DNA from 3 places in the Geodermatophilus sp. SYSU D00710 genome. Region 1 is predicted to be linked to each of the others. Evidence: riboswitches for the same ligand, from Rfam matches in the RefSeq annotation. Region 1 holds a riboswitch; each other region holds the start of a gene.
What was found. A riboswitch is a leader RNA that binds a small molecule or an ion and turns the genes downstream of it on or off. The one in region 1 is predicted to bind cyclic di-AMP.
Positions count from the first base shown of each region.

Region 1 (9,228 bases):
CTCCGGTCGTCACCACGGTCACCCACCTGCTGCGGCACGGGCAGACGGAGCACACTCCCGAACGCCGGTACAGCGGCCGCAACGACCTCCCGCTGTCGGCCACCGGGCGGGCCGAGGCCGAGGTGGCCGCCGTCCGTGCCAAGGAGCTGGGCATCGAGGTGGTCGTCGCCTCCCCGCTGCGCCGTACCCGGGAGACCGCCGGGGTGGTGGCCGCGGCGCTGGGCCTCGACGTCGAGGTCGACGACGACCTCGCCGAGCTCGACTTCGGCGACCTCGAGGGGCTGACCGCCACCGAGGCGCGGCAGCGGCACCCGCTCGCGGTCCGGCGGTTCGCGGCGGACGTGACGGTGGCCGCGCCGGGTGGTGAGTCGGTGGCCGACGTGTCGCGGCGGGTGGCCCGGGCGCGGGCGCGGCTGCTGGAGCGCCACGCCGGGCGGACCGTGCTCGTGGTCAGCCACGTGACGCCGATCAAGCTGCTGCTGGCCGCGGGCCTCGGCGTCGGCGACGAGGTGGTGCACCGGGTGTTCCTCGAGGCCGCGTCGCTGTCGACGGTGGCGTGGAGCTCGGACGGCCGCACGTCGGTCCGGCTGGTCAACGACACGTCGCACCTGCGCTGAGGTGCCGCCCCCCGCCACGACATCGGCGGTCTCGTGGCCATCAGCGCGTGATCGCCACGAGAGCGCCGATCTCGCGCGGAACGTGTTCAACCGATGAGTTGAGCACGTCGGGGCGGTCTCCACTGCAGCCGGCCCCGTCCGGGGGCCGCGAGCGAGGAGGCAGGCGATGGGACGGGTCGCGCTGTTCGCGGCGGTGTCGCTCGATGGGTTCGTCGGCAGGGACGACGACATGCCCGGGCCGCTGTTCGACTGGTACCAGAACGGCGACGTCGAGATGACCTTCAGCGACCCGGACCGGCCCTTCCGCGTGACCGAGGAGACGGCGGAGTTCATGCAGGCCGTCGCGTCCGGGGTGGGCGTCATGGTCTGCGGGCGCCGGCTGTTCGACCTCACCAACGGCTGGGAGGGCGTGCCGCCCAGCGGCGAGCACGTCGTCGTGGTCACCCACCGGCCGGCCGCCGGCTGGCCGTACCTGGGCACCGCGCCGTTCAGCTTCGTGCCCGACGTGCGGACCGGGATCGACCGGGCCCGGGAGCTCGCCGGGGACCGCGACGTCACGGTGAGCGCCGGGGACGTCGGCGGGCAGGCGCTGCGGGCGGGTCTGGTCGACCGGGTGGTGCTCGCCCTCGTCCCGGTGGTCCTGGGCTCGGGCAAGCCGTACTTCGGCGCCGGCGGCCCGCCGGAGATCCAGTTCGAGGACCCCCAGGTGGTCCAGGGCAAGCGGGTGACCCACCTGGTCTACGACGTGCGGCGCTGACGGGGAAGTGGGCCGGGCGCGCGGGTGTTGCACCGAACGGCCCGCCCCGGCGACCCCACGCTGCCGCACCGGACGCCGGGCGGGGCACCATGAGAGCCCCTTCCCCTCCGAGGAGCCCCCGTGACCGCGACCTCCGCGCCCGCCGCCCCCGCCGCCGTCGGTGACGAGCGCACCCTGTCGCCCGCCGAGTTCGAGACCTGGGCTGCCGAGGTCCGCCGGCTGGCCGAGGAGCGCGGCGCGGTCGTGCTCGCGCACAACTACCAGGTGCCCGAGATCCAGGACGTCGCCCACTTCACCGGCGACTCGCTCTACCTCTCCCGGGTCGCGGCGCAGACAGACGCGCGCGAGATCGTCTTCTGCGGCGTCCACTTCATGGCGGAGACGGCGAAGATCCTCTCGCCGGACAAGACGGTGCTCCTGCCCGACCACGCCGCCGGCTGCTCGCTGGCCGACTCGATCACCGCCGAGCAGCTGCGCGAGTGGAAGGCCGAGCACCCCGGCGCCGTCGTCGTCAGCTACGTGAACACCACCGCCGCGGTGAAGGCCGAGACCGACATCTGCTGCACGTCGTCCAACGCCGCCGACGTCATCCGCTCGATCCCCGAGGACCGGGAGATCCTGTTCTGCCCCGACCAGTTCCTCGGCGCGCACGTCAAGCGCGTGACCGGCCGGCAGGACATCCACGTGTGGGCGGGGGAGTGCCACGTGCACGCCGGCATCAGCCCGGCTGACGTGCGGGCGCAGGTGGCCGCGCACCCCGACGCGGAGATCCTGGTGCACCCCGAGTGCGGCTGCACCACCTCGGTGCTCGACCTGGTCAGCCACGGCGACCTGCCCGCCGACCGCACCCGCGTGCTCTCCACCGGCGGGATGGTCGAGGCGGCGGCGCGGACGTCGTCGGGCCAGGTGCTGGTGGCCACCGAGGTCGGCATCCTGCACCAGCTGCGCTCGCTGAACAGCGGGACGGCGTTCATCCCGATGAACGAGCGCGCGGCCTGCCGCTACATGAAGATGATCACCCCGGCCAAGCTGCTGCACACGCTGCGCACCGGCGAGGGCGCGGTGGACGTCGACCCGGACACCGCCGCCCGTGCCCGCCGGGCCGTGGAGGCGATGATCGCCATCGGCGAGCCCGGCCGCGGCGGCGAATGACCCTCAGATCCGACCGAACAGGTACACCGACACCGCGACGCCGAAGACGACGATGAGCACCCGCAGTGGCGTCGCGGGGATGCGGCCGGCGATGCGGGCGCCGGTGAAGCCGCCCACCAGGCTCGCCGGCGCCGCGACGGCGACCACCTGCCAGGCGACCGGGCCGAAGAGCCCGAACACCACCAGCGTGACCGTCGCCGTCACCGCGGACAGCGCTGACTTCAGCGCGTTGGCCAGCGGCAGCCGGTGCAGTGCCGTGCCGAGGACGGCGACGAGGATCACGCCCAGCGCCCCGCCGAAGTAGCCGCCGTAGGCGGTGGCGAGGAACAGCGCGAGGTACAGCCACCGCGGGTCACGCACCGTGGCGCCGTCCCGGTCGCGCAGCCGGCGGGTGAGCAGCGGCTGCACGGCCAGCAGCAGGCTGGCCAGGAGCACCAGCACCGGGACGACGACGTCGAAGGCCGCGCTGGGCGTGGTCAGCAGCAGCACGCTGCCCGCCGTCCCACCCAGGACCGAGACGACGCCGAGGCGGGCCAGCCGCCCGCCCTGGCCGGCGTACTCGCGGCGGAACCCGGCCATCCCGCCGAGGTAGCCGGGCCACTGCGCGACCGAGTTGGTCACGTTGGCCGCGACGGTCGGCAGGCCCAGCGCCACCAGGGTGGGGAAGAGGATCAGCGAGCCGCCGCCGGCGATGGAGTTGACGACGCCCGCGGCCAGCGCCACCGCGGCGGCGACGAGCAGGTCGGCGGCGGGCACGGAGCGGCAGCCTACGGTGGCCGCATGCGACCGCCCGCGCCCGCGACCTGGCTGGCCGCCGCCCTGGGCGGTTCCGGCGTGCTGCACCTGGTGCGGCCGCGGACCTACGAGTGGCTGGTGCCACCGGAGCTCGGGGACGCGCGCGGCTGGGTGCTGGGCAGCGGGGTCGCCGAGGTGGCCACCGCCGCGCTGCTGTCCGCACCGCCGAGCCGGCGGGCCGGGGGCTGGGCGGCCGCGGTCCTGCTGGCGTCGTTCCTGCCCGCGCACCTGCACCACCTGCGGGCGGCGCGCGGGCGGCCGGCGCTGCTGGCGGCCGGGGTGGTACGGCTGCCCCTGCAGGTGCCGATGATCGCCGCGGCGCTGCGCGTGGCCCGGGGGCGGGCGTGACCCAGCCGCTGCCGGAGGACTGGGAGCGCGCGCTGGTCGTCGTCGCCCACCCCGACGACATCGAGTACGGCTGCGCGGCCGCCGTCGCCGCGTGGACCTCCGCCGGGCGCGACGTGCGCTACGTGCTGGCCACCAGCGGGGAGGCCGGCATCGCCGGTCTGCCGCCGGAGGTGGCCGGGCCGCTGCGTGAGCGGGAGCAGCGGGCGGCCGCGGCGGCGGCGGGCGTCTCGGTGGTGGAGTTCCTCGGCCATCCCGACGGCCGGCTGGTCGAGGGTCTGGACCTGCGGCGGTCGGTGGCCGCGGCGATCCGCCGGCACCGGCCGGAGCTGGTGGTGACGATGCACTTCGGGGACACCTGGACGCCGCCGGGCACCGCGCCCGCGTACTGGAACAGCGCCGACCACCGGGCGCTGGGCCGGGCGGTGCTCGACGCGGTGGGCGACGCGGCGAACGAGTGGATCTTCCCCGAACTGGCCGACCCGGTGCCGTGGCAGGGCGTGCGGTGGACCGCCGTCTCCACGCCCGTGGGGGCGACCCACACCGTCGACGTGACCGCCGTCGTCGACCGGGCGGTGGCCTCGCTGGCCGAGCACCGGCGCTACCTGCAGGCGCTGTCGGACGACCCGGTCGAGGAGCAGGCACGGCGACAGGTCGAGATGGCGACCCCGGCCGACGACGCAGGGCGCCGGGTGGCCGGCTTCGTGCTCTACGGCGGCTGACCGCGGCGCTCCTCGACGCGCACGGGCGGCCGGCCTCCCCGCGCGGTGCCCGACCTCGCGCTGCGGGGTGAGGTCGGGCACCGTGGGATGAGGCCGGCCGGTGCACGACGAAGCGTGCCGTGGGGACGCGGCCGGGGTACCGCGTCCCCACGGCCGCCGGTCAGTTGAAGCTGACGTGCACGTGGTCGTAGTGGTTGGCGGTGATCGACCCGCGGTCCTCCATCGCCTGCCAGCCGGAGCCGCCGATCATGTAGATCCGCTGCTCCCAGATGACGTAGTCGACGTTGAACCGCTCGGCGTTGTCGATCACGTACTGGGCGACGGCGTCACCCTTGGCGGAGTCGCTGTAGACCATGAAGTCGGCGGCGAGCTCCTGCGTCGGCGAGTGGCCGGGCCGGGTGAGGACCGTGGACACGCCGAAGGCCTGGGTGACCTCGGCGACGACCGGGCGGACGTGCGCCGCCCACGCGCTGTAGGCGGTGGAGGTGGGGGTCGGCTTGCCGCTCAGGTCGGTCGAGACGGGGAGCGACGCCGCCGGGGCGGGGGCCGCAGCCCCGGTGGGCACCGCGGGCGCCTCCTCGGCGGGGGCCGGCGCCGGAGCGGGGGCCTCCGCCTCGGCCGTGGACGAGGTCCGGTCCCAGCGGTCCCAGCCGCCGCGGTCCCGGTCGCGGTCCCAGTCGTGAGCCTGGGCGGCGGACTGGCCGGCGAGGCCGAAGGCGACGGCGAAGGCGCCGACGGTCAGCGACCGGCGGACGCCGGTGCGGCGAGGGGTGTTCGAGGGCATGGTGAGGAGAGCTCCTGACGGTGGTCCGTGGGGCCGCCCGCTGGTCGGGCGGGTCCCCGTTCCGGATGAGGGGTGACCTGGGGGGACGGGCAGCCGGACGCGCGACCGTGCCGAGCCCGCCGGAGGCAGGCGACGCGCAGGGCTGCCGAGGTCCGTGCCCGGGTACGCGGCGACCGGCGTAGGTGTCCAGCGGGTCGCGGCGGCGGTGTCTGGGGGTGCGAGGACGGGCGCCGCTCGGCACCCCTCGCTGCAGATCTCCGTTTCTCCCTTGGCCGCCTACCGGGTCAGCTGACGGGTTCGGGCGGGGATGCGCCCTACCCGCCCCCGAGCAGGGCTCGGGAGGCGGGACTCACCCCAGTGGTGCGGTGGGTCCCCGGTTCGCGTCGACGGGGCCGGCGCGACTCGGCGGCATCCGGCGCGGTTCCCCCGGATGGGGGAGGTGACGACCGACCAGACGCCGAAACCGTAGAGGTCTTGTGCGCTTGTGCCAACTCCGGGTCGGTGAACTGGAGGAGTTGGCTGGTGGGCCCCGGCGTGTCTTTTCACCGGGAGCGTCGCGCCGATGGCCAGGCGTCATGGGACCCCGTGCGGAGGGCCCGTAGACTGGCCGGCACGACGGACGAGTCGGCCGGGCGGTCGCGTCGGCGGGGGAGACCCCGTCGCCGAGGAACGTCCGGGCTCCACAGGGCAGGGTGGTCGCTAACGGCGACCCGGGGTGACCCGCGGGACAGTGCCACAGAGAACAGACCGCCAGCGGCTCGCCGCTGGTGAGGGTGAAACGGTGGTGTAAGAGACCACCAGCGCACCGGGTGACCGGTGCGGCTCGGTAAACCCCACCCGGAGCAAGGTCGAGAAGGGACGGCGGCTGGGCGACCGGACCGCCGTCCCGCGCAGGCGTTCGAGGGCTGCCCGCCCGAGCCTGCGGGTGGACCGCTCGAGCCCGCCGGCAACGGCGGGCCTAGATGGATGACCGCCCATCGGGAGGCCGCGAGGCGCCCGAGGACAGAACCCGGCGTACAGGCCGACTCGTCCGTCGCCCCCGCCTCCGACCTCCGGTCCCACGCTCAGCGGGCGGCGTCGGTCCGTACAGGTGGTCGTCGGCGCGACCCCCGGCCGGCGTCACACGGCTCCTCCCGGACGACGAGGCCGCGACCGTCCGGCAGGGTGTCCCGCGGTGTTCCCGGTCTGGTCGAGCGGCCCTCGGTGTGGTCCGACCGATCAGTTCGCCGCGCCGTGTCGGTCCGTAGGCCGGACACCGACTCGCGGGAGGCTGCGCCGTGCGGAAACTGACCTTCGGCATGAACGTGAGCCTGGACGGTTACATCGCCGCGCCCGGCGACGACCTCGGCTGGAGCGTGCCGAGCGACGAGCTGTTCCAGTGGTGGTCGGACCGGGTGGGGGCGACCGGGCTGGCGCTGTACGGGCGCAGACTGTGGGAGACGATGAGCTCCCACTGGCCGACCGCCGACCAGCAGCCCGGCGCCACACCGGCGCACATCGAGTACGCCCGCCGCTGGCGGGACGTGCCGAAGGTGGTGTTCTCCGCCACGATCGGCGCGGTCGACAGGAACGCCCGCCTGGTCAGCGGTGACGCCGTCACCGAGATCACCCGGCTCAAGGCCGAGGACGGCGGTCCCATGGACGTCGGCGGCGCCACCCTCGCCGCGGCGGCCATGCGGGCCGGGCTGGTCGACGAGTACGCGATCGTCACCCACCCGGTCCTGGTGGGCGGCGGCACACCGTTCTTCACGGCCCTGGACGACCGGGTGGACCTGACCCTGGTGGAGACCCGGACGTTCCCGGGCGGCGTGCTCCTGACCAGGTACGAGACCAGGCACTGAGTGCCCGACGGTGGCCTGGCGGGGGCGCCGGTCTGGCCGAGGACGGCGGTCCGGTGCCACGCTGTCGTCCTCCGCACGACCTCCGCGGTCGGTGTCGGGGTCGCCGTGTGGGGAGGGCGGATGCGGTCGGTGTCGCCGGAGCTGGTCGGCGAGCTCGACGGCGGAACGGACCGGGCCGAGTACCTGTGGGTGGTCGCCGGGACCCTGACGGACCTGCTGCACGCCGACTTCATCGGGCACGTGACGCTCGACCTCGGCAGTCGGTGGGCTCGGGTCGAGCGGCTGCCGCGGAGCGGACGGCCCGGTGGCGACGTGGCCCGGCAGTTCTTCGCCCTGGCAGAGGAGCATCCGGTGGTGCGCAGCTATCGTGCCGACCGGTCCCGCGGCGCGCCGGCTCCTCGACGGCTGAGTGACGTGGCGACCCGGGCGGAGCTGTTGCGCAGCCCGGCCTACGTCGATCTGCTCCGCCCGGGCGGCGCCGAGCACCAGCTGACCATCCTGACCGCGCGCACGGCGGCCGGCGGCCGGGGATGGACGGTGAACCGGTCGGGTGCCGACTTCACCGACGCGGAGCTGGCGTCGGCGTGCGCGCTGCAGCCGGTCCTGGCGCTGCTGGACCGGGCCGTCGGCGGGCGGTCGGCGACGACGCCGGACGGCGCGGCGGCGGCCGAGCGGCTCGGCCTCACCGCCCGCGAGGTGCAGGTCCTGGGTCACGTCGGCGACGGGTTGACCGCGGACGCCGCCGCGCGCCTGCTGCGGATCAGCCCCCGCACGGTGCACAAGCACCTGGAGAACGCCTATCGCAAGCTCGACCGCCACGACCGGCTGCTCGCCGTGGACCGGGCGCGCGAGCTCGGCATCCTCCCGCGGCCGCGACCGCAGGCCCATACGGCTACGCCTCCGACGCTGCCCCCGGCGGCCGGTACCGGACCTGCGCGGCCGTCCGCATGGCGTCCATCGTCTCGTCGACGCTCAGCAGCACCGTCGTCTCCACCGTGCTGAGCGCGCCACCGGCCGACAGGGCGAGCGCGACCGCGGCCATGGACACGTTGTCGGGGGCCTCCCACAGGGTGTAGCCGTCGTGCGGCCCGAAGGCGTACCAGAAGCCGTGGAACTGTCCCCCGACCGACTCGATGTAGGTCCGGGCGGCAGTCCGGCGGTCCTCGGGGTGCTCGATCAGCCGGGCCCACGTCTCCGGGGTGTAGCTGAACCTGGTCAGGTAGAGCGGCATCGTCGCTCCCTCCCGAGCGTCGGCGTGCGCGCGTCCGCGAGTGGAGGTCGGAGCCTACGACCGGCCAGCGCCCGGCGGGGCGGGTCGGCGTCGTCCGGGGCTCCGACGCTCATTGCGTCCTCGACGAGCCCGGTGGTGGGATCCAGCCGACGCGACACCGGGGTCGCGCCGGCCCCGAGGAGTCCTGATGGCCGAGGTCCACGGCACGTACGACGACCGGTTCCGCGGGGTGCGCGACGCGTTCTCCGCGCAGCTCGAGGGCGACGAGCTCGGTGGCTCCATCGCCGTCGACGTCGACGGGGAGACCGTCGTCGACATCTGGGGCGGCTGGCGCGACGAGGGGCGGACGACGCCCTGGACGCAGGACACGATCGTCAACGTCTGGTCGACGACGAAGACGATCACCGCCCTCGCCGTGCTGACGCTGGTCGAGCAGGGTCGGCTCGACGTGCACGCCCCCGTCGCGGAGTACTGGCCGGAGTTCGGGGCCAACGGCAAGGCGGGCATCCGCGTGGCACACCTGATGTCGCACACCTCCGGCGTGGCCGGCTGGGATCCGCCGTTCACCGTGGAGGACATGTACGACTGGGACAGCTCGGTCGCGCGGCTCGCCGCCCAGGCGCCGTGGTGGGAGCCGGGGACGGCGTCCGGCTACCACGCACAGAACCAGGGCCACCTGCTCGGCGAGGTGCTGCGACGCGTCGACGGCCGGTCGCTGAAGCAGTACGTGGCCGAGGAGCTGGCCGGTCCCTTGGGGGCGGACTTCCAGATCGGCGCTGCGCCGGAGGACGAGGGCCGCATCGCGCCGGTCGTCCCCCCGCCGCCCCTGGCGTTCGACCTGGCGGCGATGGACCCCGCCAGCCCGGTCGTCCGCTGCTTCACCGGCCCGGTGGCCGACGCGAGCAAGGCCAACACGCCCGGGTGGCGGGCCGCGGACCTGGGTGCGCTCAACGGGCACAGCAACGCCCGCGGCGTCCTCGACGT
Region 1 covers NZ_JBJGYX010000026.1:36,217-45,444, forward strand. Annotated here, with positions in the region: gene ACI78U_RS13600 (bifunctional RNase H/acid phosphatase) at 1-617, shown strand, start outside; gene ACI78U_RS13605 (dihydrofolate reductase family protein) at 784-1,374, shown strand; gene nadA (quinolinate synthase NadA) at 1,495-2,526, shown strand; gene ACI78U_RS13615 (sulfite exporter TauE/SafE family protein) at 2,530-3,282, opposite strand; gene ACI78U_RS13620 (DoxX family protein) at 3,307-3,669, shown strand; gene ACI78U_RS13625 (PIG-L deacetylase family protein) at 3,666-4,388, shown strand; gene ACI78U_RS13630 (hypothetical protein) at 4,549-5,172, opposite strand; cyclic di-AMP (ydaO/yuaA leader) riboswitch at 5,431-5,590, opposite strand; RNA gene rnpB (RNase P RNA component class A) at 5,793-6,205, shown strand; gene ACI78U_RS13640 (dihydrofolate reductase family protein) at 6,450-7,013, shown strand; gene ACI78U_RS13645 (response regulator transcription factor) at 7,134-8,015, shown strand; gene ACI78U_RS13650 (GYD domain-containing protein) at 7,906-8,244, opposite strand; gene ACI78U_RS13655 (serine hydrolase domain-containing protein) at 8,432-9,228, shown strand, end outside.

Region 2 (9,228 bases), on a different contig from region 1:
CCAGCAGCACCGCGTCGAGTCCGGCGGTGGCCAGCGCCCAGGCCGCGGCCGACCCCGCCGGGCCCGCGCCCACCACGACGACGTCGGCACTGCCCCCGTCGGTCGGACTCGTCACGCGGTGTCCCCCTCGGTGCTCGGCTGCGGTCGGCGGCGACCTCCAGGCAGTGGAAGCTTTCCGCACGTCCGGAGCCGGGGGGACGTGCGCATCGCCTCCTATGCCTGCCCCAGGGCCGCCCGGACCTCGTCGTCCGTGGTCTGGCCGAAGTCGTCGTACCAGCGCCCCACCGCGCCGAAGGGCTGCGGCGTGACCAGGCAGACGACCTCGTCGGCCTCCAGCTCGGCGCACAGCGCCGGCGGGCCGACCGGAACGGCGACGACGACGGCGGCCGCGCCGGCCCCGCGGACGGCGGCCAGCGCCGCCCGCATCGTGGCGCCGGTGGCCAGGCCGTCGTCGACGAGGACCACGGTGCGTCCGGTGAGGACCGGCGGCGGGCGGTCGCCGCGGTAGGCCGACCGGCGGCGGTGCAGCTCGGCGAGCTCGGCGCGGTGGACCTCGGCGGCGGCCTCGCCGTCGACGTCGACCCGGGCCAGGACGGCCTCGACGCCGACGCTCTCCACCGCGTCGCCCACGGCGGCGATCGCGCCCATGGCCAGCTCGGGGCGCCGGGGCACGCCGAGCTTGCGGACGGCGACCACGTCGAGCTCCGCGCCGAGCGCCGCGGCGACCTCGGCGGCGACCAGCACGCCCCCGCGGGGCAGGCCCAGGACCAGGGCGTCCGGGCCGAGCCGCACGGCCGCGTCGCGGGCGGGATCGGCCAGGCGCGCGCCGAGTCGCCGGCCGGCGTCGCGCCGGTCGGCGAACGGCGGCCCGTCCACCGCGCAGTCCGGTCAGACCGGCTGCGGGCCGGTCGGCGGCGGGGCGGTCGGGTCGGTGGGGCTCGGCTGCGGCAGCGGGGCCGGCGACGGCGGGGAGATCGGGTCGACCGGCGACGGCGAGGGACCGGGCGGCTCGGGCATCGGCGTCGGTGTCGTCATGACCGGACGGTAGTCCGCTGGGCCACCCTCCGGTCCTGGTCCGCTACGGGCGGCGGGCGCGGTGCAGGGCGACGATGCCGCCGGTGAGGTCGCGCCACTCGACGTCGGCCCACCCGGCGGCCCGGATGCGCGCAGCCAGCGCCGGCTGGTCGGGCCAGGCCCGGATCGACTCGGCCAGGTACACGTAGGCGTCGGGGTTGCTGCTCACCGCGCGCGCGATCCGCGGCAGCGCCCGCATCAGGTACTCGGTGTAGAGGGTGCGGAACGGGCGCCAGGTGGGGCTGGAGAACTCGCAGACGACGAGCCGGCCGCCCGGGCGGACCACCCGGGCGAACTCGCGCAGGGCGGCGTCGGGGTCGGCGACGTTGCGCAGCCCGAAGGAGATCACCAGTCCGTCGACGCTCGCGTCGGCCAGCGGCAGCGCCATCGCGTCGCCGGCGATCTTCGGGACCGGCCGGGCGGCGCCGGCGCGCAGCATGCCCTGGGAGAAGTCGCAGGCGATGGCGTGCACCCCGCCGGCGGCCAGCTCGACGGTGGACACCGCGGTGCCGGCGGCGACGTCGAGGACGACGTCGCCCGGCCGGGCGTCCAGCGCCTCGCGGGTGGCGCGCCGCCAGGCGGCGTCGCGGCCCCCGGAGAGCACGGTGTTGGTGAGGTCGTAGCGGCGCGCGACGCCGTCGAACATGGCCGCGACCTCGTGCGGCTGCTTGTCCAGCCCGGCCCGCCGTCCGGCGGTGTGTGCGCTGTCTCGCCGGTCCGCCACGGCGCCGACGCTACCGGGCTGCCTACGCTGGGGAGCGTGACAGCCGCGGCGGTGACCTCCCCGGACGCCGCCGCGCCCGCGGTCACCACGGTGGCACTGCCCGACTCCCCCGACCTGCTGGGCATGCTGCCCCGCGACGGCGCGCTGTCCTGGGTCCGCCGCGGCGAGGGGCTGGTGGGCTGGGGCGAGGCCGACCGGCTCGAGGTCTCCGGTCCCGGCGCGCTGGCCGAGGCGGCGGCCTGGTGGGCCGCGCGCAGCGCCGCGCTCGCGGTCGACGACGCGGTGGGCGTCCCCGGCTCGGGACCGGTGGTCTTCGCCAGCGTCGCCTTCGACCCCACGGCCGGGACGTCGGTGTTCGTGGTCCCGGAGGTCGTCGTCGGCCGGCGCGACGGGGTCACCTGGCTGACCACCACCGGCGACGCCGACCCCCGCGAGGTGCCGGCCGGCGACCCCGCTCCGCCGTCCGCCGCGCCCACCCGGCTGCGCTACGCCGACGGGGCCCTCGACCCCGCGTCCTGGTGCGGCGCGGTCGCCGCCGCCGTGCGCCGGATCGACGACGGCGACCTCGCCAAGGTGGTGCTCGCCCGCGACCTGCTGGTCACCGCCGACGTGCCGCTGGACGCCCGCCGGCTGCTCGACCGGCTGGCCTCTCGCTTCCCCGACTGCTGGACCTTCGCCGTCGACGGGCTGCTCGGCGCCACCCCCGAGCTGCTGCTGCGCCGCACCGGGCGGCAGCTGTCGGCGCGGGTGCTGGCCGGCACCGCCCCGCGGGGCGCGGGCGCCGACGACGAGCGGCTGGCAACCGGGCTGATGAGCAGCGCCAAGGACCGCGCCGAACACGCCCTCGCCGTCGACTCGCTGGTGCGGGCGCTCGACCCGTTCTGCACCGCCCTCTCGGTGCCGGAGGCCCCGTCGCTGCTGACGCTGGCGAACGTGCGACACCTGGTCACCGACGTCGCCGGCACGCAGCGGCGCTCGGGCGCGCGCGGGCGCGCCGGGTTGCTGGAGCTGGTCGAGGCGGTGCACCCGACCGCCGCGGTGGGCGGCACGCCGCCCGACGTGGCCACCGCGCTGATCGCCGAGCTCGAGGGCATGGACCGCGGCCGCTACGCCGGACCGGTCGGCTGGCTCGACGCCCGCGGCGACGGTGAGTTCGGCCTGGCCCTGCGCTGCGCCCGGCTCGGCGAGGACGACCCGTGCACCGCGCGGCTGTTCGCCGGGTGCGGCATCGTCGCGGGCTCCGACCCCGCGGCCGAGCTCGCCGAGACCCAGTCGAAGTTCGCCGCGTTCCAGGCCGCCCTGGAGAGCTGAGCCGGAAACGGGTCGGCGGCCGGCCTCCGGGCTGGTTGGGTGGCCCGGTGACCGCCGTCCCGACCATCGCCGGCGACCGCTCGCTCCCGTCGCCCTTCGACCACCCGCACGCCTCGGCGCGGGCGCGGGAGATCGCCGAGCAGGGGACGATCCTCCGCGCGCAGGTGGGGTCCGGCGTGCACGGCACGTTGGTGACGGGGCAGGACGACCGCGACGAGATGGGCATCTGCCTCGAGCCGCCCGAGTACGTCACCGGCACCGCGCGCGTGCCCGCCGGGCTCTCGACGACGGTGACCGTGCCGTTCGAGCAGTACCACCGGCACACCGCGTGGGACCGCCCCGGCGGGCTCGCCAACCGGTCGGGCGCCGGCGACCTCGACGTCGTGGTGTACGCGGCGCGGAAGTGGGCGCGGCTGGCGCTGGGCGGCAACCCCACCGTCCTGCTGCTGCTGTTCGTGCCGGACGAGGAGGTCGTCGTCCGCGAGGCCGCGGGCGCGGACCTGGTGGCGCACGCCGACCGGTTCGTCTCCCGCGTGGCCGCCGACCGCTTCCTCGGCTACCTGAGGGGCCAGCGGGCGGCGATGACCGGCGCAGCCGGCGCGCACACGAACCGTCCTGAACTCGTCGCCGCGCACGGGTTCGACGTCAAGTACGCGATGCACGCGCTGCGGCTGGGCATCCAGGGGGTGGAGCTGCTGACGACCGGCCGGATCACCCTGCCGGTGCCCGAGCCCCACCGCACGTACCTGCGGAGCATCCGCCGGGGCGAGGTACCGCTGGCCGAGGTGGTCGCCGCGGTCGACGACGCCGAGGCCCGGCTGCTGGCGCTGCGCGACAGCCCGGCCGTGCCGGCCGCGCCCGACCGCGCCTGGGTGGACGCGTGGCTGCACCGCTCGTACCTCGCCCACTGGACGGCTCGCGGCCGCTGACGGGCCCTCGTCGGGGGTGGGGATCAGCCCACGTAGTTCACGTGCACGTGGTCGTGGTGGTTCGCGGTCACGCTGCCGCGGTCGGCCATCGCCTTCCACGCGCCGTCGGGCGAGGTCAGGATCCGCTGCTCCCAGATGACGTACTCGACGCCGAGCTCGTCCCAGTGGTCGACGTGGTACTGGGCGATGGCGTCACCGAGGGCGTTGTCGGTCATGACCATGTAGTCCAGCGCCAGGCCCGACGGGTGCCCGTTCGGGTCGACCGCGCTGCCGCGCGTACCGCCGAGGGTGATGTCGGCGGCGCCCGGCACGTTGCTCACGACGGCGTTCGCGGCGGCCTGCACGACCGCCTTGACCGGGCCGGCGCTGTTGGTGATCGACGCGATCGCGGAGGCGACCTGCGGGGCGACCTCGGCCAGCGGGGCCACCGCGGGCGCGGGGGCGGACTCGCCGGCGGAGGCGGTCGCGGCGGGGGCCTCCGGGGCCGGAGCGGCCTCGGCCGGGGCCGCGCCGCTGACGGCGAGCACCTGACCGGGGTAGATCCGGTTCGGGTTGCCGCCGATGACGTCGACGTTGCGCTCGTAGAGCTCGCGCCAGCTCTGCTGGTGGGCGGCGGCGATCTTCTTCACGGTGTCGCCCCAGCGGACGGTGTAGTCCTCGGTGGCGGCGTCGTCGGCGTGGTCGTGGGAGTGACCGGCCTCGGCGGCCGGGGCGGGTGCCTCGGCGGCGGGAGCGGGGGCGGTGGGCGCCTCGGCGGCGGCCGCGGTGGTGCCCTCGGTCAGGTACTTGCCGCAGCTCGGCCAGGCGCCGATGCCCTGGCCCTCGAGGACGCGCTCGGCGATCTCGATCTGCTGGGCGGGGGTGGCCAGGTCGGCGCGGGCGGCGAGCTCGGTGCCGCCGAAGCCGGCCCAGGTGGACTGGCTGAACTGCAGGCCGCCGTAGTAGCCGTTGCCGGTGTTGATGCTCCAGTTGCCGCTGGACTCGCACTGGGCGACGTCGGTCCAGTCGTGGCTGGTGGAGGCGGAGGCCGGGGAGCTGAGGACGCCGAGACCGACGACGGTGGCGCCGGCGGCGACAGGGGCCCGGGCGATGACCTTCTTGGTGCGGACGTAGCGGGGTGCGCGGTGCTTGGGCATGGTGATGATCTCCCGATCACCGCCGGCGAGGTGAGCTGTCGGGTTCGGGCGATCGGTGCCCGGCCGCGGTCCGCGGCTTCACCCCGAGGCGCGTTCGGGTCCGGCCCCCGTGGGCCGTCGCGCGCCGGAAGTGGGTCCCCCACCCCTGCCCTGGGTGTTGGTGTGGACGACCGGTGGGCAGGGTTTGGCGGACCGGCGCCGCGCTCCGTTCTGCTGAGCGCAGCCAAAAAGCTACCTACGGTCATGGCAACTGTCGCTGTGTCGCCGGTCACAGTCCGATTAGGAGGGGACACGTGGGGTAGCGCGTGACGCTGCCGTGACCAACCGACCGCCTGCGGCGCCAGCGGGTCGGGAGTGGGGAACGCGCTGGTCACCGGACCCTCGCCCCCCCGGTCCACGTGGTCCGGCGCGGCCCCGGCGACCGGTCCTCCGGGACCCTGCGGGCACGTCGCCTGGTGATGGACGCCACCGGACGGACCGGTCCTCCACCGCCCGTCCGCCCGGTCAGCCGAGGGCGTGGGCGGCGGCGTCCCGGAGCGCGACGGCGAGGTCGGCCTCGGCGCGCTGGTCGGTGCGGACGACGACGACCCGCGGCCCGCCCGCCGCCAGCGCGGCCGGCAGCTCGCCGGCCGAGGAGACCGCCGTCGCCGTCCAGCCCAGCGCCTGCGCGACCGCTGCCAGGTCGCGCCCGTGCGGCGTCCCGAACACCCGCCGGTAGTCGCGCGCGTACGCCGCCCGGCCGGGCTCGAGCTGGGCGAAGATCCCGCCGCCGTCGTTGTCCGGGACGACGAGCGTGAGGTCCGGACGCGGCTCGCCCTCGCCGGTGAGCAGGCCCTGCAGGTCGTGCAGGAACGTCAGGTCGCCCAGGAGCGCCACCGTCGGGCCGCCGTGCGCCAGCGCCGCCCCGACCGCGGTCGAGACGGTCCCGTCGATGCCGGCCACCCCGCGGTTGGCCAGCACGGCGACGTCGCCGCGCGGCACGGCCAGGCGGTCGACGTCGCGCACCGGCGTCGAGGAGCCGAGCACCAGCAGCGCCCCGGCCGGCAGCGCGGCGACGACGTCGCGGGCCAGGCGGGCGGCGGTGAGGCCCGGCGCGGCGTCGAGCAGCGCGTCGACGGCGGTCCCGACGCGGGCGGCGGCGTCGGACCAGGCCCCGGCCCACGCCCCGGACCGGTTCCCGGCCCGGCCGGGGTCCGACGGCGGCCCGGCGGGCGGGGCGGCCCGCGAGACCAGCGCGCTCGACCGGCCCGCGTCGGGCCAGCGCGGGGTCGCCGCGACCGTCTCGACCCGCACCCGCGGGTCGGCGAGCAGCGCCGACACCGGCCGCGACAGCGTGGGCCGGCCGACCACCACGACCCGCTCGGGCCGGTGCGCGTCCAGCCAGGCGGGGACGCCGAGCAGCAGCGCCCCGCCGCGGACGGCGTCGCCGGTCCACGCTCCGCCGCTGGGCTCGGCGACCACCGGCCAGCCCGAAGCAGCGGCCCCGGCGGCCCAGGCCCGGCCGGCCGCGGGCGGTCCGTCGCCGGCCACCACGAGGGTGCGCGGCCCGTCCCCGACCGGACCGGCCGGGACGGGCGCGGGCGCCCCGGCCGTCCACGGGGCACCGCCGGCGCGACCGGCCCACGGGCCATCGAGCGGGCCGGGCTCCCCGTCGGGCAGCAGCGGGTCCCGGAAGGGCAGGTTCAGCTGCACGGGGCCGGGGTCGCCTGACAAGGCGCCGGTGGCCGACAGCAGCGCCCGCGACACCACCGAGCGCCAGTAGCGGTTCTGCGCGGCCTCCCGCCCGGCCTCGGGCACCCCGACGTCGGCCGCCCAGCGCACCGCGCCGCCGTAGAGGCCGGGCTGCTCGATCGTCTGGTTGGCACCGGTGGACCGCAGCTCCGGCGGCCGGTCGGCGGTGAGCGCGAGCAGCGGGACGCCGCTGACGTCGGCCTCGAGCACCGCGGCGTGCAGGTGCGCGGTCGCCGTCCCGGAGGTGGTGAGCACCGGCACCGGGCGGCCGGAGGCGCGCGCCAGGCCGAGGGCGAGGAAGGAGGCGGTCCGCTCGTCGATGCGCACGTGCAGCCGCACGGCGCCGGCCCGCTCGGCGGCGGCGAGCGCGAGCGCGACCGGGGCAGAGCGCGAGCCGGGGGCGAGGACGGCGTCGCGGACCCCGCCGCGGACCAGCTCGTCGACCAGCACGCGGGCCAGCGCGGTGGAGGGGTTCACGCGGCGAGCACCGCGGTGAGCCGCGCCGACCACCGGGCGGTCACGTCGTCCGGCGGGGCCACGGCGGCCCGCCGGTCGGGCACCACCGCCCGCACCGGCAGCGTGCCGTCGACGGGCACCAGCGGATCGCCGGTCACGTCGCCGTCGAGCAGCGCCCCGGTGGCCAGGCCGCAGGCGAAGGGCAGCTCGGGCAGCGCGGCGGCCAGCGCGACGCCCGCCGCGAGGCCCACCGAGGACTCCAGGGCCGAGGACACGACGCACGGCAATCCGTGCGCCTCGGCGACCCGCAGCGCCGCGCGCACGCCGCCCAGCGGCTGCACCTTGAGGACGACGACGTCGCAGGCCCCGCGCAGGTCGACCGTGAGCGGGTCGCCGGCGCGCCGGACGGCCTCGTCGGCGGCGATCCGGACGTCGATCCGCCGGCGCAGCGCGCACAGCTCGTCGAGCGTCGCGCACGGCTGCTCGACGTACTCGAGGCCCACCCGGTCGAGCTCCCGGATGCGGGCCGCCGCGGTGTCGACGTCCCAGGCGGCGTTGGCGTCGACCCGGAGCGCGCCGGACGGACCGAGCGCGTCGCGGACGGCCTCCACGCGGGCGAGGTCGTCGGCCGGCGTCTGCCCGGGCTCGGCCACCTTGACCTTCGCCGTCCGGCAGCCCGACGCCACCACGATCGCGCGCGCCCGCTCGGGACCCACCGCGGGCACGGTCACGTTCACCGGCACCGCGTCGCGCAGCGGCGCCGGCCAGCCCTCCAGCGCGGCCTCCGCCGCGGCCGGCCACCAGCGGCGGCTCTCGACGGTGCCGTAGTCCCAGAAGGGGGAGAACTCGCCCCAGCCGGCCGGGCCGCGCACCAGGACGCCGTCGCGCACGTCGATGCCGCGGAAGCGGGTGCGCATCGGCACCGACCACACCGCCGCCTCCTCGATCCCCGGCGGGAGGGCGGCGGTGATCACGCCCGCCAGCGTAGATCGCGCGCCTCGTACCCTGGTTCGACGTGCCCCGGCAGCTGACCGTCCTCCCCGCGCCGGACGATCCCGACGACGTGCTGCGCACCGTGCTGCCCGCCGTCCGCGCGGCCCTCGACGGCGGTCCGCCGGTGGCCGTCCTCCCGTCGGGTCCCGCCGCCGCGGCCGCCCGCGCGGTCCTCGCGCCGGCCGAGCCGCTGGAGGACGGCGCCGACGTCGTCGTCGTCACCTCCGGGTCCACCGGCGGCGGCCGCGGGGTGCTGCTGTCCGCGGCGGCGCTGCGGGCCTCGGCCGGCGCCACCGCCGACCGGCTCGGCGGACCCGGCGCCTGGCTGCTCGCGCTGCCGGTGTCGGCGGTCGCCGGGCTGCAGGTGCTGGTCCGGTCGGCCCTGGCCGGCACCGCGCCCACGGTCCTCGAGCCGGGCGAGCCCCTCGCCGCCGCGGTCGCGCGGATGCCCGCCGGCCGCCGGTACGCCTCGCTGGTGCCCACCCAGCTGCGCCGGTACCTCGACTCGGAGCCCGGCGCGCTGCGCGCCCTCGACGCCGTCCTGGTGGGCGGCGCGGCCACCGACCCCGCCCTGCTGGCCCGGGCCCGCCGGGAGGGGGTGGCCGTGGTGACCACCTACGGGATGACCGAGACGTGCGGCGGCTGCGTCTACGACGGCGTCCCGCTCGACGGCGTCCGGGTCCGGGTCGAGGACGGTGCCGCAGGACCCGGCGGAACGGGCGCAGTCGCCGTCGCCGGTCCCGTGCTGGCGCTGGGCTACCGCCGCGACCCGGGCGCGACGGCGGAGGCCTTCGCCGGCGGCTGGTTCCGCACCCGCGACGCGGGGTCGACCGGGCCGGACGGGCGGCTGACCGTCACCGGCCGACTCGACGAC
Region 2 covers NZ_JBJGYX010000008.1:103,118-112,345, forward strand. Annotated here, with positions in the region: gene ACI78U_RS05890 (geranylgeranyl reductase family protein) at 1-115, opposite strand, end outside; gene ACI78U_RS05895 (phosphoribosyltransferase) at 214-876, opposite strand; gene ACI78U_RS05900 (hypothetical protein) at 889-1,035, opposite strand; gene ACI78U_RS05905 (demethylmenaquinone methyltransferase) at 1,079-1,798, opposite strand; gene ACI78U_RS05910 (isochorismate synthase) at 1,835-3,109, shown strand; gene ACI78U_RS05915 (DNA polymerase beta superfamily protein) at 3,157-4,038, shown strand; gene ACI78U_RS05920 (transglycosylase family protein) at 4,062-5,174, opposite strand; cyclic di-AMP (ydaO/yuaA leader) riboswitch at 5,179-5,347, opposite strand; gene menD (2-succinyl-5-enolpyruvyl-6-hydroxy-3-cyclohexene-1-carboxylic-acid synthase) at 5,679-7,382, opposite strand; gene ACI78U_RS05930 (o-succinylbenzoate synthase) at 7,379-8,335, opposite strand; gene menE (o-succinylbenzoate--CoA ligase) at 8,377-9,228, shown strand, end outside.
Region 2: linked by a shared signal. The riboswitch ahead of ACI78U_RS05920 (transglycosylase family protein) and the one ahead of ACI78U_RS13630 (hypothetical protein) in region 1 are both predicted to bind cyclic di-AMP.

Region 3 (9,228 bases), on a different contig from region 1:
GTCTACGACCGGGCCGTCGCCGACGCGCTGGTCGACGTCGGCACCGAGCTCGGCCTGGACCCGCAGACGGCGGTGTGGCAGTCCTTCGACTCCGACGCCTCCCAGGCGCAGGCGTCGGGCCAGACGGCGCGGGCGGCCCTGTTGAGCCTGCCCACGCTGAGCACCCACGGCTACGAGGTGCTCCACGCCGGCACGGTCGACCGCACCGCCCGGCTGCTCGCCGCCTTCCTGTCCCGGCCGCTGCCGGTCAGCGGCTGACCCGCCGGATCCGCACCGGCCCGCGCGCGGTGCCGACGTCGACCACCGCGCCGCGCTGGGTCACCTCGACCGCGCCGCGTGCGGCCAGCCTGCCCGCGGCCGCGCGCGCCTGCGGCATGAGTGCCCGCCAGCCCTCCGGGTCGACGGCGCGGGCCGCCTCCGACGGGCAGATCGTGGCCCCCGCTGCGCGGGCGTCGAGCAGCGCGTCGATGGCGCGCTCGAGGGCCGGGCCGGCGTCGTCCACCCGCCCATGGTGCGCCGTTTGCGCAGGTCGCGCGCCCGGGTACCGGCGGAGCCATGGCAAAGCGCACCCCGGTGGGGACCTTCGGCAAGGGCAGGCGGGGCATCAGCACGCTGGGCTGGGCGCTGCGCGGCGCGGCGGCGGGAGCGGCCGGGTCCACCGCGCTGAACGCCGTCACCTACCTGGACATGACCGTCCGCGGCCGCGGCACGAGCTCCACGCCCGAGCAGACGGTGGAGAGGCTCGCCGAGAAGGCGCACGTGCCGATCCCCGGCGACGAGGAGCACCGGCAGAACCGGCTCCAGGGCCTCGGGCCGATCACCGGCCTGGTCGCGGGCGTCGGCGTCGGCGTGCTCACCGGGCTGGCGCGGGCGTCGGGGTTCCGGTCGCAGCCGCTGGTGGGCACGCTGCTGACCACCCTCGGCGTGCTGGTGGCCGCGAACGGTCCCATGACGGCGCTGGGCGTCACCGACCCCCGCACGTGGTCGGCCACCGACTGGGTCAGCGACCTCGTGCCGCACCTGGCCTACGGCGCCGTCGTCAAGACCACGATGGACGCCTTCGACCGGCCCTGACGGTGTGCACGATGCCCGTCGAGATCACGTGATCTCGACGGGCCAGGGCGTCGATGGCGTCGAGATCACGTGATCTCGACGGTTCAGGGCACCGTCCAGCCGCGGGGGTCGACGCCGCCGGGAACGGGGGCCGCGGGGTCGTAGGGCTGCCGGGTGAAGACGAACGTGCCCAGGTCGAGGTGGTCGGGGGCGATCCGCAGCGTCTCCCCGGCGTAGTAGCCGTCCAGCCCGACCCACCGGCCGTCCTCGCCCCGGCGGAAGCGGCTGGCCCGTCCGGCCCGTCCGGGCAGCGGCCCCAGGTGCAGCAGTCCGCCGGCCACCGCCCGCAGGGCGTGCGGCGCCGGGCCCCAGTACCAGACGCCGAGCTGCTCGAGCGGCACCGGCGGCTCCGACGGGCGCCACGGGTCGACCACCCGCGGCTCGGCGGCGCGCAGGTCGGCGAGCAGCCCGGGCAGCAGCGCGTCCAGGCCGCTGGTGGTGTTGGCCAGGGAGACCCCGCCGGTGCCCTCCTCGCGGTCGACGAACACCCCGGCGAGGAAGCCCGGCATCGAGCCGCCGTGCCCGGTCAGCGTGCGGCCGTCGACCCGCAGCACCTGCAGCCCGAGCCCGTACGCCGACCAGGCCGGGGACGACGGGTCGACGCCGGCCGGCACCGCCATCTCCTCCAGGGTGGCCGGGGACAGCACGTCGCCGGTGTCGCCGAGCAGGAACGCGGCGAACCGGGCGAGGTCGGCGAGGGTGGCCCACAGCTGACCGGCGGCGGCCATCACGCCGGCGTGGTGCTCGGGCTCGGGCAGCGCGACGTCGGCCCACGGGTGCACGGCCCAGCCCTGCGCGGCGCGGCCGGACGGGCGCGGCGTCGTCCGGGTCATGCCCAGCGGCGCGAGCACCTCGGCGGTGACCACGTCGTCCCATGCCCGCCCGCGCAGCCGGGCCACGAGCTCGCCGAGCAGGCCGAAGCCGAGGTTGGAGTAGTGGAAGCGCCGGGCCTCGCCCAGGACGACGTCGTCCCCGCCGAGCGCCAGGTCGGCCAGGGACCCGCCGGGCACCCGCTCCCACCAGCCGCCGGGGCTCTCGGCGGACGCGCCGGCCAGGTGCGACAGCAGCTGCCCGATCGAGCGGTCGCCCAGCGGGGTGCCGGGCAGGTGCCGGTCGAGCGGGTCGTCGAGGCCGAGCCGGCCCTCGTCACGCAGCCGCAGGACGGCGACCGCGGTGACCGTCTTGCTGATCGAGCCGAGCCGGTACTGGACGTCGGTGTGCGGCTCGGCGACGTCGCCGCGGCCGGCCGACCACGTCAGGCCGCCGTCCCGTACGACGCCGGCCACCAGGCTCGGCGCGCGGCCGTCGCGCTGCACCCGGGCGGTGCGGGCCAGCAGGGTGCGGGCGGTGGCGGGCAGCACGGTCGGCATGCCCGGAACCGTAGGTCAGGCCCGCGCGGGGACCGCCAGCCTCCCCGTGCGGCCGGCCCAGCGCTCGAAGACGACGGTGACCAGCGGCGGGATCGAGGCGGCGAGCGCCAGCAGCGTCGTCCCCGGGGACCAGCGGAGCACCCGGGCCGCGACCAGCGCCACGACGACGTAGGCGACGAACACCGCGCCGTGGACCGGGCCGAACACCTGCACGCCGACCTCGGAGGTCTCCGGCACGTACTTCACGTACATCCCGGCCAGCAGGCCCACCCAGGACAGCGCCTCGGCGACGGCGACGACGCGGAAGGCGGTGGCGACGGTGCGGGGGTTCACGGGGATGCGGTCCTCACGGATCGGCGGCGGCTCCGCAGGGTGCAACGCGGCAGGCTCCGCCGGAGGTCCCGGACCGGGTGTGACCCCGGCAACGCGCCGGAACGGCCACCCTCCCGGGGAGGAGGGTGGTCCTTCCTCAGCCGATGCGGCGGGCGCCGGCGTAGCCGCCCATCGAGTCGACGCCGGCCACCTTGACGACGTCGCCCGAGGTGGGCGCGTGCACCATCTGGCCGTTGCCGATGTAGATGCCCACGTGGCTGACCGGGCTGTAGAAGAACACCAGGTCACCGGGCTGCAGGTCGGCCCGGGAGACCGCGGTGCCCATCTGCGACTGCATCCGGCTCGAGTGCGGGAGGTTGATACCGGCGGCCTTGAAGGCGTACTGGGTCAGGCCCGAGCAGTCGAAGGAGTCCGGGCCGGCGGCGGCCCACACGTAGGGGTCGCCCCGCTGCGCCATGGCAGTGGCCACGACGGTGCCGGCGATGCCGCTGGCCGGCGCGGCCGCCGCTGCCGGCGCCTCCTCGGCGGGCTGCGCCGCGGCGGGCTCCTCGCGCTCGTCGTCGCGGCTGGCCCGCTCGTCCTCGGCGGCGTGCGCGGCCGCGGCGGCCTCGAGCGCGGCGCGCTGCTCCTCGGCGGTCAGCCGGGCGAAGTCGGCCTGGTAGGCGGCGATCTGGTCCTCGAGGTCGGCCTGCTGGGCAGCGACGGCGTCGTACTGGCGCTGCGCCTCGACGGCGGCATCGGTGGCGGCGGCCTGGGCGGCGGTGGCGGTGTCGGTCGCGGCAACCGCCTGGCCGAGCAGCTCGCCCTGGTAGCCGGCGACGCCCTGCAGGAGGCTGACGCGGTTGACGAACTCGTCGGCGTCCTCGCTGGTCAGGAGCGCCTGCAGCGAACCCATGCCGTTGCCGGTGTAGGCGGAGCGGGCGATGCCGACGACCTGCTCGCGGGCGGTGCCGGCGGCGGCCTGGGCCTGGGCGAGGGAGGCGGCGGCGGCCTCGGCCGCGGCCTGCTGCGCGGCGAGCACCTCGCGGGCCTCGTTGAACTCCTCGGTGACGACCTCGAGCTCGTGCCCGCGGGCGGCCACGAGCTGTGCGGCCTCGGCCGCCGTCGTGGGCTCCTCGGCCAGGGCGGACGAGGGGACCACCCCGACCCCCACGCCGAGCCCCAGGGCCCCGGCGAGGACGAGGGCGGCGAGGCGACCCTGCCGGCGGCGGGCCGGGCGGCCGGTCACGGGCATGCCGGGGACAGACGTGCGCAGGGACGCCACGCGGCGGTTCTCCTCTTCCCAGGCCGCCTACCGGGTTAGCTGACGGGTTCGGGCGTGGACTCGCCCGGCGCGTGCGGACACGCGCTGCACCCCAGGACTGCGGTGGGTCCCCGGCCCGGCGCCCCACGGGGCGACCGGCTCGACGGCGTCCTCGGGGTGTCACCCAGGTCGGTGACGGAGCGCCCCGTTGGACGTACACAGAGTAAGGGCCGTGACGGACGCGTGACAATCACCCCGGTGTAATCACATCGGTGACATTCCGTGGTCGCCCGGTCACCGGACTGCCTGCCCCCGGCGGTTTGGCCGGGCGCCGGGGCGTGTAGGAGTCAGGCATGTCCACCTCCACCCGGATGCGCCTGGCCCGGCCGCTGGTCGTGCTCGCGCTGTTCGGCTCCCTGACCGCCTGCGGCGACAACACCGACTTCTCCCGCGGGCCCACCAACTGCGACGCGAGCGGCGAGAACGCCAGCAACGAGAACGACGCCGCGTGCCAGGAGACCGGCCCCAACCCCGGCAACGACGCGCCCACCACCGACGACACCTCCGAGGACTGACCGTCCACCGACCCCCCGACGGGCGCCCGGTCGCGGGGGCTGGTGGCATGGGCGGGTGACTCCGGAACGCAGGTGGACCGCAGCCCGCCTGCGCGCCGAGACGAGGGGCCTGCTGGCCGGCGCCCGGCAGTTGCTCCGCGGGCGCGACCTCGCCCTGATCGCGGCGGGACTGACCTTCTACGCCGGCATCGCGGTGGTGCCGCTGCTGCTGGTCGCGGTGCGGCTGACCGCGCTGGCGACCTCGGCCGACGAGGTGCGTGCGCTCGCCGCCCGGCTGACCGAGCTGCTGCCCACCCCACTGGGCGCCCCGGAGGCGGTCGAGCGCCTGGTCGACGCCGGCACCCGCCTGGACCTCCTGGGCTTCGTGCTGGCACTGGTGCCGCTGACGTTCTACGGCGAGGGGCTGCGCCGGGCGCTGCTGCGGTTCAGCCCCCGCCGGGAGAGCCTGACCGGCTGGCGCGGCCGCCTGCTGAGCCTGCCGCTGGTGGTCGTCTCACCGCTGCTGCTGTACCCGCTGCTGCTCGCGGCCCGGGTGATGGCCGACCTGGCCCGCGAGGACGGCGCCGGGGCGGTGGTCGGCCGCCTCGCCGTCGGCTACTACTCGGTGCTGTTCGTCCTCACGGTGCCGCTGCTGTGGGGCTACGGCGTGGTGTCCGGCGGGCGCTTCCGCTGGACGGCGCTCACCAGCGGGGCGCTGTTCACCGCGGCCTGCCTGTCGGGGTTCCTGCAGGGCTTCGTCCTGTTCCTGTCCCTGCCGCTGGACCTCGGCGCCCCGTTCGGCGGCCTGGTCGTCGTCGGGGCGGTGGTCGCCGTCGGGCTGTGGCTGTTCCTGCTGCACCTGGTGCTGCTGGCCGGGTGGCTGCTCACCCAGTCGCTCGACGAGCGGCTCGCCCGGCGTCAGGCCGGCGCCCACTACCCCGGGCTCCAGGGCGCCCCCTCGGCCGGCGCGGGTGCCGGCTCCGCGGGTGCCGGGGGCGCGCCCTCCCCCGGGGCCGGCAGCGCCCCGGCCGGGTCCTCCGGCACGGTGCCGGGCAGCGGGGGGCCGGGCGGGGGTTCTGGAGCCGGTTCCGGAGCCGGTTCCGGAGCCGGTTCCGGCGGCGGGGGCCCGGGCGGGGGTTCCGGAGCGGGCTCCGGCGCCGGGGCGGGCGGCTCGGGATCGGGAGCGGGGTCGGGGGCGACCGGCTCGGGAGCCGGCTCGACGTAGTCGCTGCCGTTGCTCACCAGGATCGACACGACCTGGCCGGGCACCGCCCGGGCACCCCGGGGCGGGCTGGTCCCGAGGAAGGCGCCGGCCGGCTCGTCGCTGTCGACCCGCAGCGTCTGCGGCGTGAAGCCGGCCTCGGCGAGGACCCGCTCGCAGCTGCGCGCGCCCGAGCAGCCGGGCACCGGCCGGGTGTTGCCGTGCTCCACCGTCTCGTCGGCCGGCGGGAACTCACCGCTGCCCCGGGCGGTGAGGATCGGCTCCATCGCGTCCCGCCAGATCGTGGCGCCCTTGCCGCCACCGAAGCCGCCGACGTCCTCGTTCTCCTTGGGGTTGAGCACCATGACGCTCGCGGTGATCTCGGGCGTGTAGCCGACGAAGGCCACCGAGTAGTTGTCCTGCGAGGTCCCGGTCTTGCCGGCGATCTGGTGCCCGCGGACGTAGGCGCGCGACCCGGTCTGCCCGCGGTACCCCGGCTCGACGTCCTTGCGGAGGATCTGGTTCATCGTGGTGGCCACGCCCGGAGGGATGGCCTCGGGCGTGCACCGGTCGCCCACCGGCAGCGGCTCGCCGTCGGCACCCCGGGCCGGCTGCCCGGCGGCGTCGAGCACGGCGGTCACCGGGACGACGTCGCACTGCGTGCCGCCGGCCGCGAACGTCGAGTAGGCGCTGGCCAGGGCGAGCGGGCTGGTGGCCTCGGCGCCGAAGGTGAACGAGCCGCGGTTCTCGTCGATGATCTGCTGCGGCAGCTCCGGCGGGCTGAACTGGAACAGGCCCGCGGCCTCGGCCATCCGCACCGGTTCCTCGACGCTGCCGAGGGCGTCCTCGAGCGCGAGGAAGTAGGTGTTGGAGGACTGGTAGAGCGCGGTGGTCAGGTCCAGCGTCGGGCGGTAGCCCGACCCGGCGTTGCGCACGCAGTACCGGCCGTCGGTGTCGCGGCCCTGGCAGGGGCCGGAGTACACGCGGGAGACGTAGGGGTCGGCGGCGGTGAGCGTGTAGGTGGAGGAGTAGCCCCGGGCCAGCGCCGCGGCGGCCACGAAGACCTTGTACGTCGAGCCCGAGCCCTGGCTGGGCCAGGTGTTGAGGTTGAACGACTCCTGCGTCGGGTCGGACCGGTCGTAGCCGAACGTGCGGTTGACGCTCATCGCCAGCAGGTGGCCGGTGCCGGGCTCGACGGCGGTGAACATGCCGGCCAGCGAGTCCTCCAGCGGCACGGTCCGCAGCACCGCGGCGTCACCGGAGCGCTGCAGGTCCGGGTCCAGCGTCGTCTGGACGACGTAGCCGCCGTTGTCCAGCTGCTCCTGGGTCAGCCCCAGCTCCTGGATGAGGTACCGCTGGACGAAGTCGCAGACGAACGGCCCGACGCTGGCCTCGACGCAGCCTCGGCGCGGCGGCGGCCCCGGCGCGAGGCCCAGCGGCTCGGCCAGCGCGGCGGCGGCCTCGGCGGCGGTGACCATGCCCTGCTCGGCCATCCGCGAGAGGACCTCGTCGCGCCGTGCGGTGGCGGCCTCGGGGTCGACGAACGGGTCGTCCTCGGTGGGGCTCTGCACCAGGCCGGCCAGCAGCGCGGCCTGCGGCAGCGTCAGCGCAGAGGCGTCGACGCCGAACAGGGCGCGGGCGGCGGGCTGCACGCCGTAGGCGTTGGAGCCGAAGTAGACGGTGTTGAGGTAGCGGGTGAGGATCTCGTCCTTGGTGTAGAGGTCCTCGATCGCCAGGGCCAGGCGTGCCTCGCGCACCTTGCGGCCGACGGTCTGCTCGGTGGCCGACACCCGCTCCTCCGGGGTGTCGGCGGCCTGCAGCAGGGTCTGCTTCACCAGTTGCTGGGTGAGTGTGGAGCCGCCCTCGGCCACCCCGCCGGCGACGATGTTGGTGGCCAGCGCGCGCACCGTGCCCTGCACGTCGAGCCCGTTGTGCTCGTGGAACCGCGCGTCCTCGATGGCGATCATCGCCTCCTTCATGACCTCGGCGATCTGCTCGGAGGCCACCGGCTGGCGGTTCTCGTCGTAGAAGTACGTGATCGGCTCGCCGTTCGCGGCCAGCAGCACGGTGTTGCCCGGCGGCGTGTCGACGGTGAACTCGGTGGGCAGGTCGCCCAGCAGGCCGGTGGAGCGCTGGGCGGCGACCGCCGGGCCGCCGATCCACGGGAGGAGCAGACCCGCCACCAGCGCCCCGGCGACCACGACGGTGGCGGCCAGACGCAGCAGCGTCCCAGCCGGACTGGGCCGGTCCATGGGCTCCCTCCTCGGCCGATCACTGGAACAGAGATCACCGCCGACCACAACCACCCGCGCCGGTGTGGCCCGCGGCGACGCGCTAGGGCTCGATGGCCAGCGGCACCGGCAGGTCGTCGCGGTGCAGGACCACCAGCGTGCTCACCGCGCGGGTCAGCACCACGTAGAGCCGGTTGAGCCCCCGCGGCTCGGCCGCCACGATCGCGGCCGGGTCGGCGACGACGACGGCGTCGAACTCCAGCCCCTTGGCCAGCGTCGCGGGGACGACGGCGACCCGCCCGGCCGCCGAGCCGTCGTCGGCGAGCACCTCGGCGGGCAGGCCGGCGTCGGCCAGCGACCGCGCCACCCCGGCGACCGCGGCGTCGGCGCAGACCACGCCGACCGACCCCGGGTCGGCGGCCAGCGCGGCGACGACCTCGGCCAGCGGCCCGGCGAGGTCGGCGACCGGCCGGACCTCCAGCGCGCCGGGGTCGCGGCGCACCGCGGTGGCCGGGCGCAGCCCGGGGGCGATGACCGGCAGCAGCCGGTTGGCGTAGTCGAGCACCTCACCGGGCACCCGGTAGCCCCGGGTGAGCGGCCGGACGGCGGTCTGCGGCCGGCCCAGGCCGGCGAGGGTCGGCGCCCAGTCCGCCGGCGACCCGGGGCCGGTGGCCTGCGCGAGGTCGCCGAGCACGGTGAGCGACCCGGCGGCCAGCCGGCGCGCGATCGCCCGGCACTGCATGGGGGTGAGGTCCTGCGCCTCGTCGACGACCACGTGCCCGTAGCCGGCGGTGCGCTCGACCAGCCCCGCGGCCTCGTCGACCAGGACGGCGTCGGCGGCGGTCCACGGGGTCGCGCGGACCGAGCGGGCGGCCGGGCGCAGCAGCAGGGCCTGCTCGTCGTCGGTCAGCACGCCGCGGGCGGCGCGGGCGAGGACGGCGGGGTCGGAGAGGAGCTCCGCCACGAGCGCGGCGGCGTCGCGGGCGGGCCAGACGGCGTCGCAGAACGCGCGGACCCCGGCGCTGCGGGCGGCGCGGCGGACCTCCCCGTCGGAGGGGCTGCCGCCGGCCTCCTCGTTCTGCCGGCGGGCCTCCTCGGCCAGCAGCAGCGCCAGCCGCTCGCGGCCGGCGGCGTGGTGCAGCCGCTGCTGGTCGTCGGCCAGGCGGCCGCGCCGGCGCAGGTC
Region 3 covers NZ_JBJGYX010000075.1:9,757-18,984, forward strand. Annotated here, with positions in the region: gene ACI78U_RS22535 (M42 family metallopeptidase) at 1-258, shown strand, start outside; gene ACI78U_RS22540 (DUF3253 domain-containing protein) at 248-502, opposite strand; gene ACI78U_RS22545 (hypothetical protein) at 556-1,074, shown strand; gene ACI78U_RS22550 (serine hydrolase domain-containing protein) at 1,158-2,483, opposite strand; gene ACI78U_RS22555 (DUF3817 domain-containing protein) at 2,499-2,816, opposite strand; gene ACI78U_RS22560 (C40 family peptidase) at 2,953-4,080, opposite strand; cyclic di-AMP (ydaO/yuaA leader) riboswitch at 4,088-4,223, opposite strand; gene ACI78U_RS22565 (hypothetical protein) at 4,413-4,634, shown strand; partial or broken gene ACI78U_RS22570 (YhjD/YihY/BrkB family envelope integrity protein) at 4,690-5,508, shown strand; gene ACI78U_RS22575 (transglycosylase domain-containing protein) at 5,547-8,066, opposite strand; gene ACI78U_RS22580 (HelD family protein) at 8,149-9,228, opposite strand, start outside.
Region 3: linked by a shared signal. The riboswitch ahead of ACI78U_RS22560 (C40 family peptidase) and the one ahead of ACI78U_RS13630 (hypothetical protein) in region 1 are both predicted to bind cyclic di-AMP.